Regions from separate parts of the Alcanivorax sp. HI0007 genome, predicted to be linked through region 1. Evidence: predicted binding sites of a transcription regulator. Region 1 holds the regulator's gene; the other holds the start of a gene.
The links. Region 1 encodes PhoB, which activates phosphate uptake and scavenging genes when phosphate is short. Its sites were predicted from a motif close to TGTCATANNNNTGTCANA; they were not measured.
Positions count from the first base shown of each region.

Region 2: a site for PhoB is predicted at 3,587-3,604, ahead of A3714_RS01615 (TIGR00153 family protein). Genes of this name have one in related genera too.

Region 1 covers NZ_LWEJ01000239.1:8,785-16,731, reverse strand. Annotated here, with positions in the region: gene A3714_RS11890 (NADPH-dependent FMN reductase) at 1-366, shown strand, start outside; gene A3714_RS11885 (hypothetical protein) at 450-1,022, shown strand; gene A3714_RS11880 (TIGR00730 family Rossman fold protein) at 1,099-1,683, opposite strand; gene phoR (phosphate regulon sensor histidine kinase PhoR) at 1,894-3,204, opposite strand; gene phoB (phosphate regulon transcriptional regulator PhoB) at 3,316-4,020, opposite strand; gene ubiA (4-hydroxybenzoate octaprenyltransferase) at 4,323-5,195, opposite strand; gene A3714_RS11860 (chorismate lyase) at 5,400-5,942, opposite strand; gene rd (rubredoxin) at 6,200-6,364, shown strand; gene A3714_RS11850 (NAD(P)/FAD-dependent oxidoreductase) at 6,415-7,563, shown strand; gene A3714_RS11845 (hypothetical protein) at 7,649-7,947, shown strand, end outside.
Region 2 covers NZ_LWEJ01000021.1:13,588-21,534, reverse strand. Annotated here, with positions in the region: gene glnE (bifunctional [glutamate--ammonia ligase]-adenylyl-L-tyrosine phosphorylase/[glutamate--ammonia-ligase] adenylyltransferase) at 1-1,387, opposite strand, end outside; gene A3714_RS01620 (GspE/PulE family protein) at 1,671-3,407, opposite strand; gene A3714_RS01615 (TIGR00153 family protein) at 3,726-4,406, shown strand; gene A3714_RS01610 (inorganic phosphate transporter) at 4,417-5,685, shown strand; gene argA (amino-acid N-acetyltransferase) at 5,991-7,310, shown strand; gene A3714_RS01600 (hypothetical protein) at 7,457-7,947, opposite strand, start outside.

The DNA of each region.
Region 1 (7,947 bases):
CTGGCAGAACAAGTAAAGGCTGCGGATGCCCTGTTGTTTGCCACCCCGGAATACAATTACTCCATCCCCGGTGTGCTGAAGAATGCCATCGACTGGCTATCCCGGGTGCCGGGCGGCATCTTTGCCGGTAAGCCCGCCGCCATCATGGGTGCATCCATGGGCGGCATGGGCACCAGCCGCAGCCAGTATCACCTGCGGCAGGTGCTGGTGTTCCTGGATGTACATCCGCTCAACAAGCCGGAAGTGTTCGTCTCTGCAGCCCATGAAAAATGTGATGAGAATGGTGACCTGCAGGACCAGGCAACGAAGGACATGATCGCCAAGCAACTTGCTGCATTGCAAGATTGGTTCAATAAAATTCGCTAACCTAAGATCACAACTTTAAATCTGTGATATTTGGCTGGCCTAGCCTATTAAGCGGTGACGATTTTGGTCGGCGAGGGGAAGTTATGCTTAGAATTTTTGTTTTATTCATGTATTTCATGACTGCGGGCTGTTCGACTGTCTATTCAATAGAGGAAAAAGAGTTTCCGTCTCAAGTGAAACCGATTTTCCTTCCCATTTCAGTTTTAATCGATGATGGGACAAAGGGAAGCCAGAACGCATATCCCTATGATGCAGAAATTTATAAAGAAATGTTGTCGTCGGGGCTTTTTACATCGCTCTCCGGACTTGGGTCTGATTATGCTTTGACCATATCTCTTGATGTGGATAGGAACACTTCGCAAGGATGGTTTCTTCTTTCTTCTGCAACAATGCTATTAATGCCTATACCGGTTGATTCGGATTATAGTCTTGATGCTCAGGTTTGGTTTGGTGGCGTTGTGGTGGCAAATTATTCTTATGGGATGAATGAGAAGGGGTCAATGATTCCGCTAATGGATGTTGGTCTGGAGTCGGCGATGAGGCCATATAAATTGTTGTTGTCACATTTTCTTGCGGACCTGGAAAAGGACAGACCTCTACCTGAAGTGTCTATGTTTTTGAAAGAAAGCGATGGGAATAGCCCTTTCTCTCTCTGATGAGCAAGAAAAATGTGCTGGGGATAACGGCATTCTTACTGGCAGTGCTTCTGGTCAGTAGGCCTTGCAGAGAAACTCAGAGTTGCGCTTCGCGACGAATCCATTTGGTGACATCCGGCGCCTGATAATCCGCGAAGCCGTCCAGCAGCGTCGCTGGACAGTTGTGAACCTGCAGGAGATCTCTGTGTTCCTGGCGCAGAAAGCCCTGGCTGGCGGCATGGTCGAGGAAAGTGATTAGGTGGTCGTAATAGCCGTTGATGTTCAGCAGGGCGCAAGGTTTGTGGTGAAAGCCCAGTTGCGCCCAGGTCAGAATTTCAAAAATTTCTTCCAGCGTACCCATGCCGCCGGGCAAGGCGATAAAGCCGTCAGAGCAATCTGCCATGGCCGCTTTGCGCTCATGCATGGAACCGACTACACGCAATTCGGTGAGATGGTCGTTGCCGATTTCCTTGCGCATTAAGGCATCGGGAATAATGCCGATCACCTCACCGCCCCGTTGCATGACCGCATTGGCGATGGCGCCCATGACACCGACGCTGGCGCCACCATAAACCAGTCCCAGCCCGCGCTTTACCAGTTCGTCGGCCAGATCTTCAGCGGCGGTGATGTAGTCGTTCCCCTCACCGGGGCTGGAGCCGCAATAGACGCAGATTCTTTTCATGGATATTCACCTGATCCCTGCGCCGTAGGAGCGTCGTTGGCGGCGCGATAACGAACCTTGAAGACTGGAATTCCACCACAGAGGGCACAGAGTTCACCGAGGAAAAGATGGGTTTCTTCTCTGTGCCCTCTGTGGTGAAAATGCTTTTGATCTAGGTTTGCCATCGCGCCGCCAGCGACGCTCCTACGGCGGGGTATTTAAAAGTATCACTCATCCCGCCACCGCCGTGGGTTTGCTCACCAACCGCTCCGCCGGGAAATGACAGGTGAAGACGCTCCCCTTGCCCAGCTGACTCTTGATTTCCAGTTTGCCGTTATGACGGATCATCACATGTTTGACGATGGCCAGGCCCAGGCCGGTACCGCCGGTCTCGGTGACGCGGCTGTTGTCCGGGCGGTAGAAGCGTTCGGTGAGACGCGGGATATGCGCCGGGTCGATGCCGACACCGTTATCACTCACCGCCAGGTGTGCGCCACGCTCATCCTGCCACCAGTGAATACGGATCTGGCCACCGGCGGGGGTGTACTTGACCGCATTGGTGATCAGATTGCCGAAGGCGCTCTCCAGCTCCGCCGGGTTGGCAATCAGGCGGGCTTCTTCGGGCACGTCCAGCTCAATGCTGTGGCCCTTGTCGGCGCTGATCGCCAGGGCATTTTCGCGCATGCGTTTGAGCATGCCGTGGACAGGGACCGCCTGGCTGAGATTGTCCGCATTGGTGCCCTCCAGCCGTGCCAGCAACAGCAGGTCCGAGACCAGGGCTTCCATACGGTTGGACTGGTTGTCCATCTGGGTGAGGGCCCGTCGTAACCGGGACTGTTCCTCCGGCACCGTGTCCAGCAGGGTTTCCAGGTAGCCCTTGAGCACGGTCAGTGGGGTTTTCAGTTCGTGGCTCACGTTGGCCACGAAATCCTTGCGCATCTGTTCCAGATGATGGATCCGGGTGACATCCCTGGCCATCATCAACTGCTCGCCCACCCCAAATTCGGTAATGCGAAATTGCAGGATGCGGTTGTCGTCCACCGGCGAGGGAATCTCCAGCGCCTCGCGGAAATCCCCCTTGCTCAGGTATTCGGTGAATTTCGGATGGCGCACCAGGTTGGTCAGCGGCTGGCCCAGATCCTGGCGGGCGTTGAACCCCATGTAGCGTTCCGCAGCCTGGTTCCAGTATTCCAGGTAGCCGTGCTGGTCAATCAGAATGACCACATCTTCCAAGGCATTCACCGATTGCTGGGCACGGTGAATGATGCCCTGCAGATTTTCCTGGGCGCGGCGTTCTTTCTGGAAAAGGTGCTCAAGTCGGGTGTAGAACTCGCCCCACAGCCCGATGCTGTCCGGGGGTTCGGTGTGGTCATCGCGCACCAGCCAGCTGTACAGACCAAACAGCTGCCGGGTGCTCCAGATGATGTAGCCCAGCAGACCGACCACCAGTGGCCAGATGTGGCCCACTGCCAGCGCTGCCGCAACGGACAGCAGGATCAAGCCGACTATGCGATTTACTTCCTTGGCCAGACTGGCTTTCATGATCTCGCTTCCACCGCCCCGTTGCGGCTACGTGGGTGCATTCACCGTCACCGATCCGCATTGCATCACCTCTGTGGATTGCGCGCAACGCGCCATGCGGACCGGATCGCTTCAGCTTGCCTTGGCGGATTTTACCGAAAAACGGTAGCCAGTGCCGCGGACTGTCTGGATAAAGCGGTCGTAGCCGAAGGGGGACAGGGCCTTGCGCAGCCGGCGGATATGCACATCGATGGTGCGGTCTTCCACATAGACATTGGCGCCCCACACCTGATCCAGCAGCTGGGTCCGCGAATAGGCCCGCTCCTGGTGGCTCATGAAGAATTCCAGCAGACGGTACTCCGTGGGCCCCATGTCCACCGGCTCATCGTCGGCGCTGATGCGATGGCTCACCGGATCCAGGCACAGGCCTTCCACTTCGATGGCCTTGTCTGCCGCGGTGCTGGAAGCACGCCGCAGTACGGCCTTGATGCGGGAGATCAGTTCGCGGGTGGAAAACGGCTTGGTGATGTAGTCGTCGGCGCCCACATCCAGCCCCTGGATCTTGTTGTCCTCTTCGCTCTTGGCGGTAAGCATGATGATGGGGATTTCGTTGGTGGTCTCATCACGCTTGAGGCGGCGGGCCAGCTCGATACCGGTAACCGACGGCAGCATCCAGTCCAGCAACACCAGATCCGGGCGTTCATCGACAATAATTTCGTGGCCTCGCTGGGCGTTTTCCGCCTCCAGCACATCAAAATCGGCCAGCTCCAGCGCAACGGCCACCATTTCCCGAATGGCGGGCTCGTCGTCAACAATCAGAATACGGTTACGGGACATGGCTTTCCTTCCTTGCCTGTCTGTCTGTGTTGCCCTATTAGATTGCTTTTTTGTGACATCTGTATGACAAATTGGGCGGAAACGGGCGAAAAAGCAAGGGGGGGAGCTACAAGCTTCAAGCTACAACGCGGATTGATGGGGGAGCTATCCGATGACGTTGGAAGCCGCGCGTCGAGGTGAAAGAGCGCAAGGATAAAGCATGGCTTGAAACCGTCAGATTTGTTTAGCAATGAATCGCGGGCATGGCGTTTCAGAACATGGGAGCCAGCCCGCGTTGTAGCTTGCAGCTTGAAGCTTGTCACTCAGAAGTACTGGAAATACAACCCGACAAACACACACGCCCCGGCCCAGTGGTTATTGAGAAAAGCGTGGAAGCTGGGCCAGCGTTCCCGGTAACGGATCAGGCTGTGCTGGAACAGGAAACTCAGGGACATGCCGGCCAGACCCAGGTACCAGGGCCAGGAAAAGTCCAGCCGTTGCCCCACCATGATCAGGGCCAGCAGAGTCAGCCCCTGGAGGATGGCGATCATCAAGCGGTCCGCATCGCCGAACAGGATGGCGGTGCTCTTGATGCCCAGTTTCAGGTCGTCTTCCCGGTCGCACATGGCGTATTCGGTGTCGTAGGCCACGGTCCACACCAGGTTGGCCACGTACAGCAGCCAGGCGATTTCCGGCACGGCCCCGGTTTCGGCGGCAAAGGCCATGGGAATGGCCCAGCTGAAGGCAGCGCCGAGAAACAGTTGCGGCATAAAGGTGAAGCGCTTGGTAAAGGGGTACAGCACCGCCAGCCCCAGCCCGCCGAAGGACAGCCAGAACGTCAGTTCATTGAGAAACAGCACCAGCACAAAGGCCAGCAGCCCCAGCCCGCAAAACAACGCCAGGGCTTTCTTGGCGCTGATAGCACCGGTGGCCAGCGGGCGGCCTTTGGTGCGTTCCACATCGCCGTCGAAATCCCGGTCGGCAAAATCGTTAATCACGCAGCCAGCGGCACGCATGATGATCACCCCGAGAATGAAGATCACCACGGTCTTCAGGCTGGGCGTACCGTTCCCGGCAATCCACACCGCCCACAGGGTCGGCCACAACAGCAACAGGGTGCCGATGGGGCGGTCCAGCCGCATCAACTGGATGTAGGGCCAGAGCGAGGGGTAGCGTTGTTCAACGAAGGCAAACATGGGACATCCGGTTGTCAGGGGCGGGGGTAAGTTTCAAGTTGAAAGTTGAAAGTTTCAAGGCTCCTTGTAGGAGCACCTCTTGAGGTGCGAAGCCTCGAATGGTCGCGATAACTCTTAGAGTTGAACCGACTCTCCCTCCAGGCAGGGTGACCGCGGTGAAAACCATTTCCTCGCTACGCTCGGTTCGCACCTCAAGAGGTGCTCCTACAGCAGCCCTGAAGAAACGCTAGTAGCGCCTACCTTCTCCCACAGCGCCGGCAGGAAGTATTCTGCCACCAGCAACGGTTCACCGCGTTTGATAAAACGGGACTGGCGCCCCCAGCACACTGGCATGGCTTCTGCAGGGCTCCCAATGCGGGCCCAGACCTGGTCGCGCTGGCAGGTGGGGCGTTTGTACAGTTCCAGGCCCAGGGAGCGGCTGCCCATATGGCCCAGGGAGCGATTGGCACCGGTCAGACTGGTCAGGGGGAGTACGCTGCGGGCGGCCACCACCGGGGTGTCGTCCAGCAGCAGGGTCACTTCGCGGATCAGCGCCGCCCGCCGGGGGGCCAGGTTCAGCAGGTGCCGTTCGTCGGCGCGGGGAAAGCTGATGGCGTGGTAGCCCGGCGCTACCCGGAACTGGCCGTGACGCTTCAGGCGCAGGGTCAGGGAGGCGGGATCCGCCATCCAGTCACGGATACGCGGCGGCAGCACCAGCTGTTCCAGCGGGCGCCAAAGGCTGTCAGGATGCAGGGCGGCAGGCAGCATGGGTCTCTCAACGTCGCAGGCCGCAGGACTATGGCGCAAGCGGTGACTCAGGGCAAGTCGGCGGTCAGCCTGTGTGCAGGCGCTTGCCTGCAAGGGATAATGGCGCTGGGCCCGGTCGATGGACCCCGGCGCCGTGCTTTGCCAGCGCCCAATGTCATTGATTTTTCGGGCGTGCGCCGATAGGTTAACGCCCCCCGAGAAACACCCTGTATGTAGCAGAGTAAGCAAGTACTTACTCCAAATCGACGAGGTTCACGATGAAGAAGTGGGAATGCGTAGTGTGCGGTTTCATCTATGACGAAGCCGAAGGTCTGCCCGATGAGGGTATTGCCCCGGGTACCGCCTGGGATGACGTGCCGGAAGACTGGGTCTGCCCGGACTGCGGCGTGGGCAAGGAAGACTTCGAAATGGTGGAAATCTGAGCCACTGCTACGGTCATTCTGCCCGTTCACTGATTAATTAAGGACTGTTCATGCAACCTATCGTCATCATCGGTTCCGGCCTTGCCGGCTTCAACACCGTCAAGGAATTCCGCAAGCTGGACAAGGACACGCCCATCGTCATGCTCACCAGTGACGACGGCCGTAACTATTCCAAGCCCATGCTGTCCGCCGGTTTTACCAAGGAAAAAACCGCTGATGACCTGTGCATGGCCACGCCGGAGAAGGTTGCCGAGCAGTTCAATGTGGAAGTGCGCACCGACGTGCACGTGGCAGAGATCGATCCTTCCGGCAAGCGCGTGCTGCTGCCGGACGATCACCTGGACTACAGCAAGCTGGTGCTGGCCCTGGGCGCGGATACCTGGACGCCGCCGCTGGAAGGCGATGCCGTGGGCGACGTGTTCTCCGTCAATGACTTGATGGATTACGGCAAATTCCGCACTGCCCTGCAGGGCGCCAAGAAAGTCACCATCCTCGGTGGGGGTCTGATTGGCTGTGAGTTTGCCAATGACCTGTCCAACGGTGGCTATGCGGTGACCCTGGTGGAACCCCAGGGCCGTTGTCTGCCGCTGTTGCTGCCGGAACCGGCCTCTGCCGCCGTGGGTCGTGGCCTGGCGGATCTGGGCGTGACCTTCCACTTTGGCCCCCTGGCCCAGGCGGTGAATCACGGCGACAACAACCAGCTGGTCACCGAGCTGTCCGACGGCACGCGCATTGAATCCGATGTGGTGCTGTCCGCCATCGGCCTGCGCCCCCGCATCGCCCTGGCCAAGGAGGCCGGCCTGGCTATCAACCGTGGCATCGTCACTGACAAGACCCTCAAGACCAGCGCTGAAGACATCTACGCCCTGGGTGATTGCGCCGAAGTCCAGGGCCATGTGCTGCCCTATGTGTTGCCGCTGATGGCCTCCGCCCGTGCCCTGGCCAAGACCCTGGCCGGCGAAACCACGGCGGTGAGCTATGGCGTCATGCCGGTCACCATCAAGACCCCGGCCTGCCCGGTGGTGGTGTGTCCGCCTGCAGATGCAGAGAATGGCGAGTGGGAAATCCAGGAAGACGGCAACAACGTTCAGGCCCTGTTCCGCGGCAAGGACGGCAGCCTGCAGGGGTATGCCCTCACCGGTGATGCGGTGAAAGAGAAGATGAAGCTCAACAAGGAACTGCCGCCGTTGATGCCGTAACGACGGCCCGCCGCAGGAGCCATGCTTGCATGGCGAACCGCCCAGGTAGCGCTCCTGCCATCGGCCACCCAATAAAGGAACGCCCATGAAATTTGCACTGGTTTTGCTGGTCCTTGGCTGGCGTTTGCGCTGGTTGGCCTGGCGTAATGCGGGTTTTCGCAAACAACTGGAAAACCGCAACGTGATAATGCAGTGGCGGACCTTCAAGGGTAAGCCGGCGCGCAGTTTTCATTTCACGCCAGGCAAGGTGGTGTCCTCTGGTGGCCTGCACGACAAGCCCACGGTCACCCTGAACTTCAAGGACGCCAGCTACGCCTTCCGCACTCTGCAGGTGGCGGGCAAGAACCAGATGGCCTTCATGGAAGGCATGCAGGCCGGCGACAT
Region 2 (7,947 bases), on a different contig from region 1:
GATCCAGCAGCTCCTGATCGGCGCCCTGGGCCGCATCGGTTTCCTGTTCCGGGTCGGCAATCACCTGGCTGAAATGGTGACGGACACTCTCCCGGTAACGCCGCAACTTGCGCTCGAAGGCGGCACGGGCAGAAAAGCCCATGGCAAAGGTCAGCCGTTGCCAGCCCAGCTCGTCGTCAGGCAGGCGCTGGGTCTGCTTGTCCGCGATTCCCTGCAGCCGATGCTCCACATCCCGCAGGAACAGATAGGCTTCGGTCAGCTCCTCCGCCACGTCCTCCGGCAACAATTCCAGTTCCACCAGTTGCGGCAGCACCTTGATCAGGTTGGGCTCCCGCAGGGCCGGCAGCTGGCCACCCCGGATCAACTGGAAGGCCTGGACGATAAATTCCACTTCACGGATGCCGCCGGCACCCAGCTTCACATCCGCCTGCATGCCCTTGCGGTTCACTTCCCGTTCGATCAGGGACTTCATCTCGCGCAGGGAATGGAAAGCGCCGTAGTCGATATAACGGCGGTAGACGAAGGGATTGAGCCGCTTGATCAGCCGCTTGCCGGCCTGCAAATCGCCGCCGACCGGGCGCATCTTGATCAGCGCGTAGCGCTCCCACTCACGGCCCTGGGTTTCGTAATACCCTTCCATGGCATCGAAGCCGATGGCCAGCACGCCGCTCTTGCCCCAGGGACGCAGGCGCATGTCCACCCGGAAGACAAAACCATCGGCGGTGGGCTGGTCCAGGGCCTTGATCAGCTGCTGCCCCAGACGCACAAAAAACTGGTGATGGCTCAGGCTGCGCCGCTCACCCTCGATTTCCCCTTCATGCTCGTAGGCAAAGATCAGGTCGATATCCGAGGACAGGTTCAGCTCCCGGGCGCCCAGCTTGCCCATGGCCAGCACCACCAGCTGCACCGGCTTGCCATCCGGCCCCATGGGGGTGCCGCTTTTTTCGCAGGCCCAACCATGCAGCACGCTCAGTGCTTCCTGAATCAGGGTGTCCGCAAGCAGGGACAGGTCCGCCACGGTGGTGTGGTAATCCCCCATCCCGGCCAGGTCCCGCCAGATGATGCGCACCATGTGCCGGTGACGCAGCCGACGCAAAGCCCGTTTCAGCTCATCCTCATTATCGCAGTCGCCCAGCAATTCGCGCACGGCCTGGCGCAGGGACGCCTCCGCCAGGGGCTGAGTCGGATCACTGTCCTGCAGCCACTGGCCCAGGCCCGGATCACGCTGAAACTGTTGCGCCACATAGTCGGAGCCAGCCCACACCCGGGGCAGGTCATCAAGAAGGGAGTCAGGGATACGATGACCGGATTCCACGAAGTGTTGCCAGTGCTGACTGACCAGCACCGATAGTTCATCCGGCAGAGCGTGATATTGGGGTTCTGTCATGGGCGGCTATTGTCGTACGGGAGGGCGCGAAAGGCTAGAGGCCAGGAGGGAGTTGCAAGTTGAAAGTTCAAAGTTGCAATCAGGAACAGCCGGGGACGCTTAACGCAGGCCATGCCCGCGATTCACGATCCGCAGGTTCGCCATGCAAGCATAGCTCCTACACCTGCCGCATGAGCCATGTTCACATGGTGAGCCAGCCATGCCGCGCGAAGCTCCGCCTTTTGCGGATACCGCCCCCCTTTCTTCGCGCCTTTCAACTTTGAACTTTCAACTCGCTCCTTTTCTATCCCAGCAAAATATCCTGCGACGGCGTCACCCGCATGACCTCTTCAATGGTAGTCAGCCCCTTGGCAACCTTCATGGCACCACTGATGCGCAGGGGCTTCATGCCGTTTTTCAGGGCCTGGCGGGTCAGGGTTTCCAGCTCGGAGCCCCGGGAAATATGGTTTTTGAGGCTGGTATTCAGAGGCATGGTCTCATAGACCCCCACACGCCCAAGGTAACCGGTATCCCGGCACTCCAGGCAGCCCACCGGGCGATAGGTCTTTTCCGGCGGCTTCATCTTGAAGGGGCGAACCAGCTCTTCCCAGGCCTGCACATCGGTTTCCGTTGCCTGCTTGCAATGGGGACACAGGGTACGGATCAGACGCTGGGCCATGACCCCAAGCACCGTGGCACTGATCATGTAGGCTGGCACGCCCAGATCCACCAGACGGGTAATGGACGAGGGGGCATCGTTGGTGTGCAGGGTGGACAACACCAGGTGACCGGTGAGGGCGGCCTGGATGGCCATATCCGCTGTGGCCAGATCGCGGATCTCACCTATCATGATGATATCCGGGTCCTGACGCAGCATGGCCTTCACCCCCTGGGCAAAGCTCACATCAATATTGGCCTGCACCTGCATCTGATTGAAGCTGGGTTCCACCATTTCGATGGGATCCTCAATGGTGCAGACATTCACCTCGCTGGTGGCCAATTGCTTGAGGGTGGAATAGAGGGTGGTGGTTTTCCCCGAGCCGGTAGGGCCGGTCACGAAGATGATGCCGTGGGGGTGGGAGGTCATGCGCTGCCAGGCCTGGTAATCCTCATTGGTAAAGCCCATCTGCTCGAAGCTGCGCACCAGCACATCCGGGTCGAACACCCGCATGACCATTTTTTCCCCGAAGGCGGTGGGCAGCGTGGAAATACGCAGCTCGATCTCTTCCCCCTCCGGTGACTTGGTCTTCAAACGCCCGTCCTGGGGTTTGCGCTTTTCCGCCACATTGAGGCGGCTGAGAATCTTCAGGCGGCTGGTAACCGCCGCCATGATCGCCGCCGGCAGCTCATACACATCGTGCAGCACGCCATCGATGCGGAAACGCATCTTGCCGGTCTCCCGGCGCGGCTCCAGGTGAATATCGCTGGCCCGCTGGGAAAACGCGTATTGCAGAATCCAGTCCACAATATTGACGATGTGCTGATCGTCCGCGTCGTGGTGCCCCTTGCCCACTTCCAGCAACTGCTCGAAGTTGGTAATGCCGGACATTTCCTGGCCGGTATTGCCGGAGGCCCCGGCGATGGAGCGGCTCAGGTTGTAGAACTCCACCCGGTAGCGGCGCAACTGCTCGGGATTGGCCAGCACCACCTCCAGCTCCCGGTCACGCAGCACCTGCTTGAGATGGGCCTGCCAGTCGCGCACAAAGGGCTGGTCGCAGGCCACCACCACCTTGTCCCGCTGCACTTCCACCGCCACGATGCCGTGACGCTCGGCAAAGGCATAACTCATCACATTGGTCACCTGATCCACATGGACCTTGAGCGGATCAATGTGACACACCGGCATACCCGCCTTTTCCCCCAGCCAGCGGGTCAGGAAATCCACATCCAGCAGCTGGTGGGTATTGGTCCGGTCGGTGAGCCGATACTTGGCCAGCACCTGAATCGGGTGCCAATTCAGCTCCTTCTTCTCCCGTGGCGTGGTGGAAATGACGTTGAAGTCTTCCTGGCTGACGCGACCTTCTTCCAGCAACTCACGCATCAGCCAGCGCACATCAATCAGCAGACCATCCAGTTTGGCGGGGTGGGCAGTGACGTTCACGGATACTCTCCGGGTCAATAGGCGGGCAGAACCGCCTGTCTAATTATTTTGTAGTACTGTAACGATAACAGGTAAACCCTGACAGCCCCGATGGCTTTGACTATACTCGCGGCCAGATTCATGACACATCTGTGACAGTTGCACGACTGTGCCATGAACATTCCTTTCCCCATGGGCGACTGCCCGGGAAAGTGGGACACTGATTCTGCCTGAAGCCCCTGCTTCAGGTTTTACTCTGACTCTGGACCCGAGGCGCCTATGTCCTTTGGAAGCTCCATTGCCGGCCTGTTTGGCCGCTCACCGATCAAGCCCCTGCAGCAACACTACGACACCGTTCACGACTGTGCCCAGACCCTGGCGGACTTCTTCGCCGCCGTGACCGAAGGCGACTGGGACAAGGCACGGGCAGCCCGCAAGCGCATTGCCGAGCTGGAAAACCGGGCCGACGAACTGAAAAAAGAATTCCGCCTGAACCTGCCCAAAAGCCTGTTTTTGCCCATGCCGCGCACCGACCTGCTCGACCTGATCAGCGTTCAGGACAAGGTCGCCAACAAGGCCAAGGACATCTCCGGGCTAATGCTCGGCCGGCAGATGACCATTCCCCCCATACTGGCCGATGTGATGCGCGACTACGTGCAGGGCGCCATCGATACCTCCGCCCAGGCCCAGAAAGCCATCAACGAGCTGGATGAGCTGATCGAGACCGGCTTCAGCGGTCGCGAAATCCAGATCGTGGAAGAGCTCATCGAGGAGCTGGACCGCCTGGAGCGCAATAACGACGAGCAGCAAATCACCATTCGCTCCACCCTGTTCAAGCTGGAAAACGAACTGCCCCCGGTGGATGTCATTTTTCTCTACAAGATCATCGAATGGGTAGGCGATCTCGCTGATCGCGCCCAGAAAGTGGGCGGCCGCCTGCAGATGTTGGTCGCACGCTAGGAGTTGTCTTATGGAGTGGATGATTGAACACAGCTACCTGATGCTGTTGCTGGCCGGCGCGTTCGGCTTTCTGATGGCATGGGGTGTGGGCGCCAACGACGTGGCCAACGCCATGGGCACCTCGGTGGGCTCCGGGGCCCTGACCGTGAAACAGGCGGTGATGATCGCCATCGTCTTTGAATTCTGCGGCGCCTACCTGGCCGGTGGCGAAGTGACTGCCACGGTTCGTAAAGGCATCGTCGATGCCAGCGTCTTTGCCGAATTCCCCCATTATCTGGTCTACGGGATGATGTCCGCCCTGCTGGCCGCCGGTATCTGGCTGGTGGTGGCCTCCTGGTTTGGCTGGCCGGTTTCCACCACCCATTCCATTGTCGGTGCCATCGTGGGCTTTGCCGCCGTGGGCGTAGGCATGGATTCGGTACAGTGGGACAAGGTTGGCAGCATTGTCGCCAGTTGGGTCACCTCACCCCTGCTCGCCGGCTTCATCGCCTTTGCCCTGATCAAGAGCGTGCAGCGCCTGGTGCTCAACCATGATGACCCATTCGAACGGGCCAAACGGGTGGTGCCCTTCTACATGTTCCTGGTGGGCTTCGCGATCACCGCCGTGACCCTGCTCAAGGGCCTCAAGCATATCGGCCTGGAAATCAGCTTCGCGGCCAGCCTGGGCTGGGCCGCCGTGGGCGGCGTCATCATTGCCCTGATCGGCGCCATGATTCTCAGCCGCATCAAGCCAAACCCACAAGCCGACAAGGAATTTCGTTTCCACTCCGTGGAGCGCATCTTTGCCGTGCTGATGATCTTTACCGCTTGCGCCATGGCCTTCGCCCACGGCTCCAATGACGTGGCGAACGCGGTGGGCCCGCTGGCCGCCATCAACAGCGTCATCGTCAACGAAGGCGTTATCGGCGGCGAAGCCGCCATGCCCAGCTGGATCCTGCTGGTGGGCGCCATGGGTATCGTGTTCGGCCTGGCCATCCTTGGCGCCCGGGTCATGGCCACCGTGGGCAAGAACATCACCGAGCTGACCCCCAGCCGCGGCTTCGCTGCCGAGCTGGGCGCCGCCGGCACGGTGATCCTGGCCTCCGGCACCGGCCTGCCCATCTCCACCACCCACACCCTGGTGGGAGCGGTACTGGGCGTGGGCATGGCCCGCGGCATCGGTTCCCTGAACCTGCGGGTGATCGGCACCATCTTCACCTCCTGGGTGGTCACCCTGCCCGCCGGCGCCCTGCTGTCGATCCTGTTCTTCTACTTCTTCAAGGGCCTGTTCGGCGCCTAATAACGCCGACCCGTCACGAAGAACACAACGCCGCCTTCGGGCGGCGTTTTGGTTTCTGTTGCCACGCCCAGCCTGCAAGCAAAAGGATCGAGTGACGAGAAGCGAGTTTCGAGTTGCGAAAACCTTTAAAGCGGGCAGGGTTTTGCCTTTCGAAACTCGGTACTCGCAACTCGAAACTGGCTGCTTCGTTCGGATGCCCTTTCGCTTGCAGGCAAGGTCCTCACCCCACCCCGCCGGCACATCTGGCATCCAACGCCCCCCGCTGGCTATACTGGCCTGTCAGTCATCCATCACCGAGACACGCCGTGCCCAGCACCACCCCCGACAATCAGGTCCACTGGTTCCGCAATTCGTCCCCGTACATCAATGCCCATCGGGGTCGCACCTTTGTGGTGATGCTCTCCGGCGAGCTGCTGGACGGCCCGCGCCTGCCCACCCTGGTTCACGATCTGGCGCTGCTCAACAGCCTCGGCATCAAGCTGGTCCTGGTCCACGGTGCCCGCCCGCAGATCAGCGCGCGGCTGGCGGAATCCGGCATCGAATCCACCTTTGAGCAACACATGCGGATCACCGACAGCGCGGCGCTCAATGGCGTCATGGCCGCCGTGGGGGCCCTGCGCCTGAAACTGGAAGGGCTGTTTTCCATGGGGCTGGCCAACTCCCCCATGTACAACGCCGGCATCCGCCTGATCAGCGGCAACTTCGTCATCGCCAAACCGGTGGGCGTGCGCAACGGCTTCGACTACCAGCACACCGGCGAAGTCCGGCGCATCGAAGTGGATGCCATTCGTCAGCAACTGAGCAATGGCAACGTGGTACTGCTGTCACCGCTGGGCTGCTCGCCCACCGGCGAACTGTTCAATGTGAACGCGGAAGAGGTGGCCTCCACCGCCGCCATCGCCCTGGGCGCCGACAAGCTGATTCTCATGGGTAACGACCTGCGGCTCGCCGACAGCAACGGCGACATGGTGCGAGAACTCAGCCCCCAGCAAGCCGGCAAACTGCTTGCCGACGATCAGCTCCAGGATAATGGCGTGGACCGGCAGCTCACCGCCGCCTGCCACGCCGCCAGCAATGGCGTGGGTCGCGCCCACCTGATCGACGCCAACGACGACGGCGCCCTGCTCAAGGAACTGTTCACCCGTGACGGCTGCGGCACCCTGGTCACCCGGGAAACCTACGAAACCCTGCGCGGCGCGCGCATTGACGACGTGGGCGGCATTCTGGAACTGATCGAACCCCTGGAAGCGGACGGCACCCTGGTGCGCCGCTCCCGGGAACTGCTGGAAAACGAAATCCAGCGCTTCGCCATCATCGAGCGGGACGGCATGGTCATCGCCTGCGCCGCCCTCTACCCCTTCCCGGACGACAAGACCGGCGAACTGGCCTGCGTGGCCGTCCACCCCGGCTACCGCAAGGGCGAACGGGGTGCCCAGCTACTGGCATACGTGGAACGGCGAGCAAAGGAACAAGGGCTCACCAGCCTGTTCGTGCTCACCACCCTGACCGCGCACTGGTTTCAGCAGCAGGGATTTGAACTGGCTGGCGTGGAAGCGCTACCGGGGGCAAGGAAGTCGCTGTATAACTGGCAGCGGAATTCGAAGGTGTTTGTGAAGGGGCTGTAGCGCTGCCCGTCATATGAGCTGCTCGCCTTTCCCTGTGGGAGCTCATGCTTGCATGGCGAATACAGAGGTTAAGGGGGCGATTGCCTAGTGAGTTAATTTCCAACCTGTAACGCCGCGGACACGCGCTTGTCGCGTGCTCCGCCTTGTCAAGCGAAACACTCGGCATAAACAGGAACACCCATGAAGTATATTTTTTCTTCGGGATGGATTTTTATAAGTTCATCCATGAGGTTCGAAATTGTATTTAGGCCATTATTCATTGCTTCGGGTAAAAATGAATCCTCGCTGAGGAAATCATTGACCCCCTTAAAGTGGACAATTTTATTTCTATCTTTAACCAGCCTCTTCAGGCCCTCATAAGCCTGGCCTGATTTATCAATCTCCTTGCCAGTTACAAGCCTAGGAACAAGAATAAATTTCGACTCAATTCCCAGCCTTTCTATATGCATATTTGTATAGCTTTTACCAAGATTTTTCACAGAATAGCCATAAATAAACGCCTCAAGGCACATTGCAGAGAAAACAATGCTCTGCACTGCACACTTAAGCCCATGATGACGAAGACTAGCTGTCTCCATGTCGATCATGTACTGCTCTCTCTCACTGTCTATAATTTCACTAATTTCTTTTTGGCAGC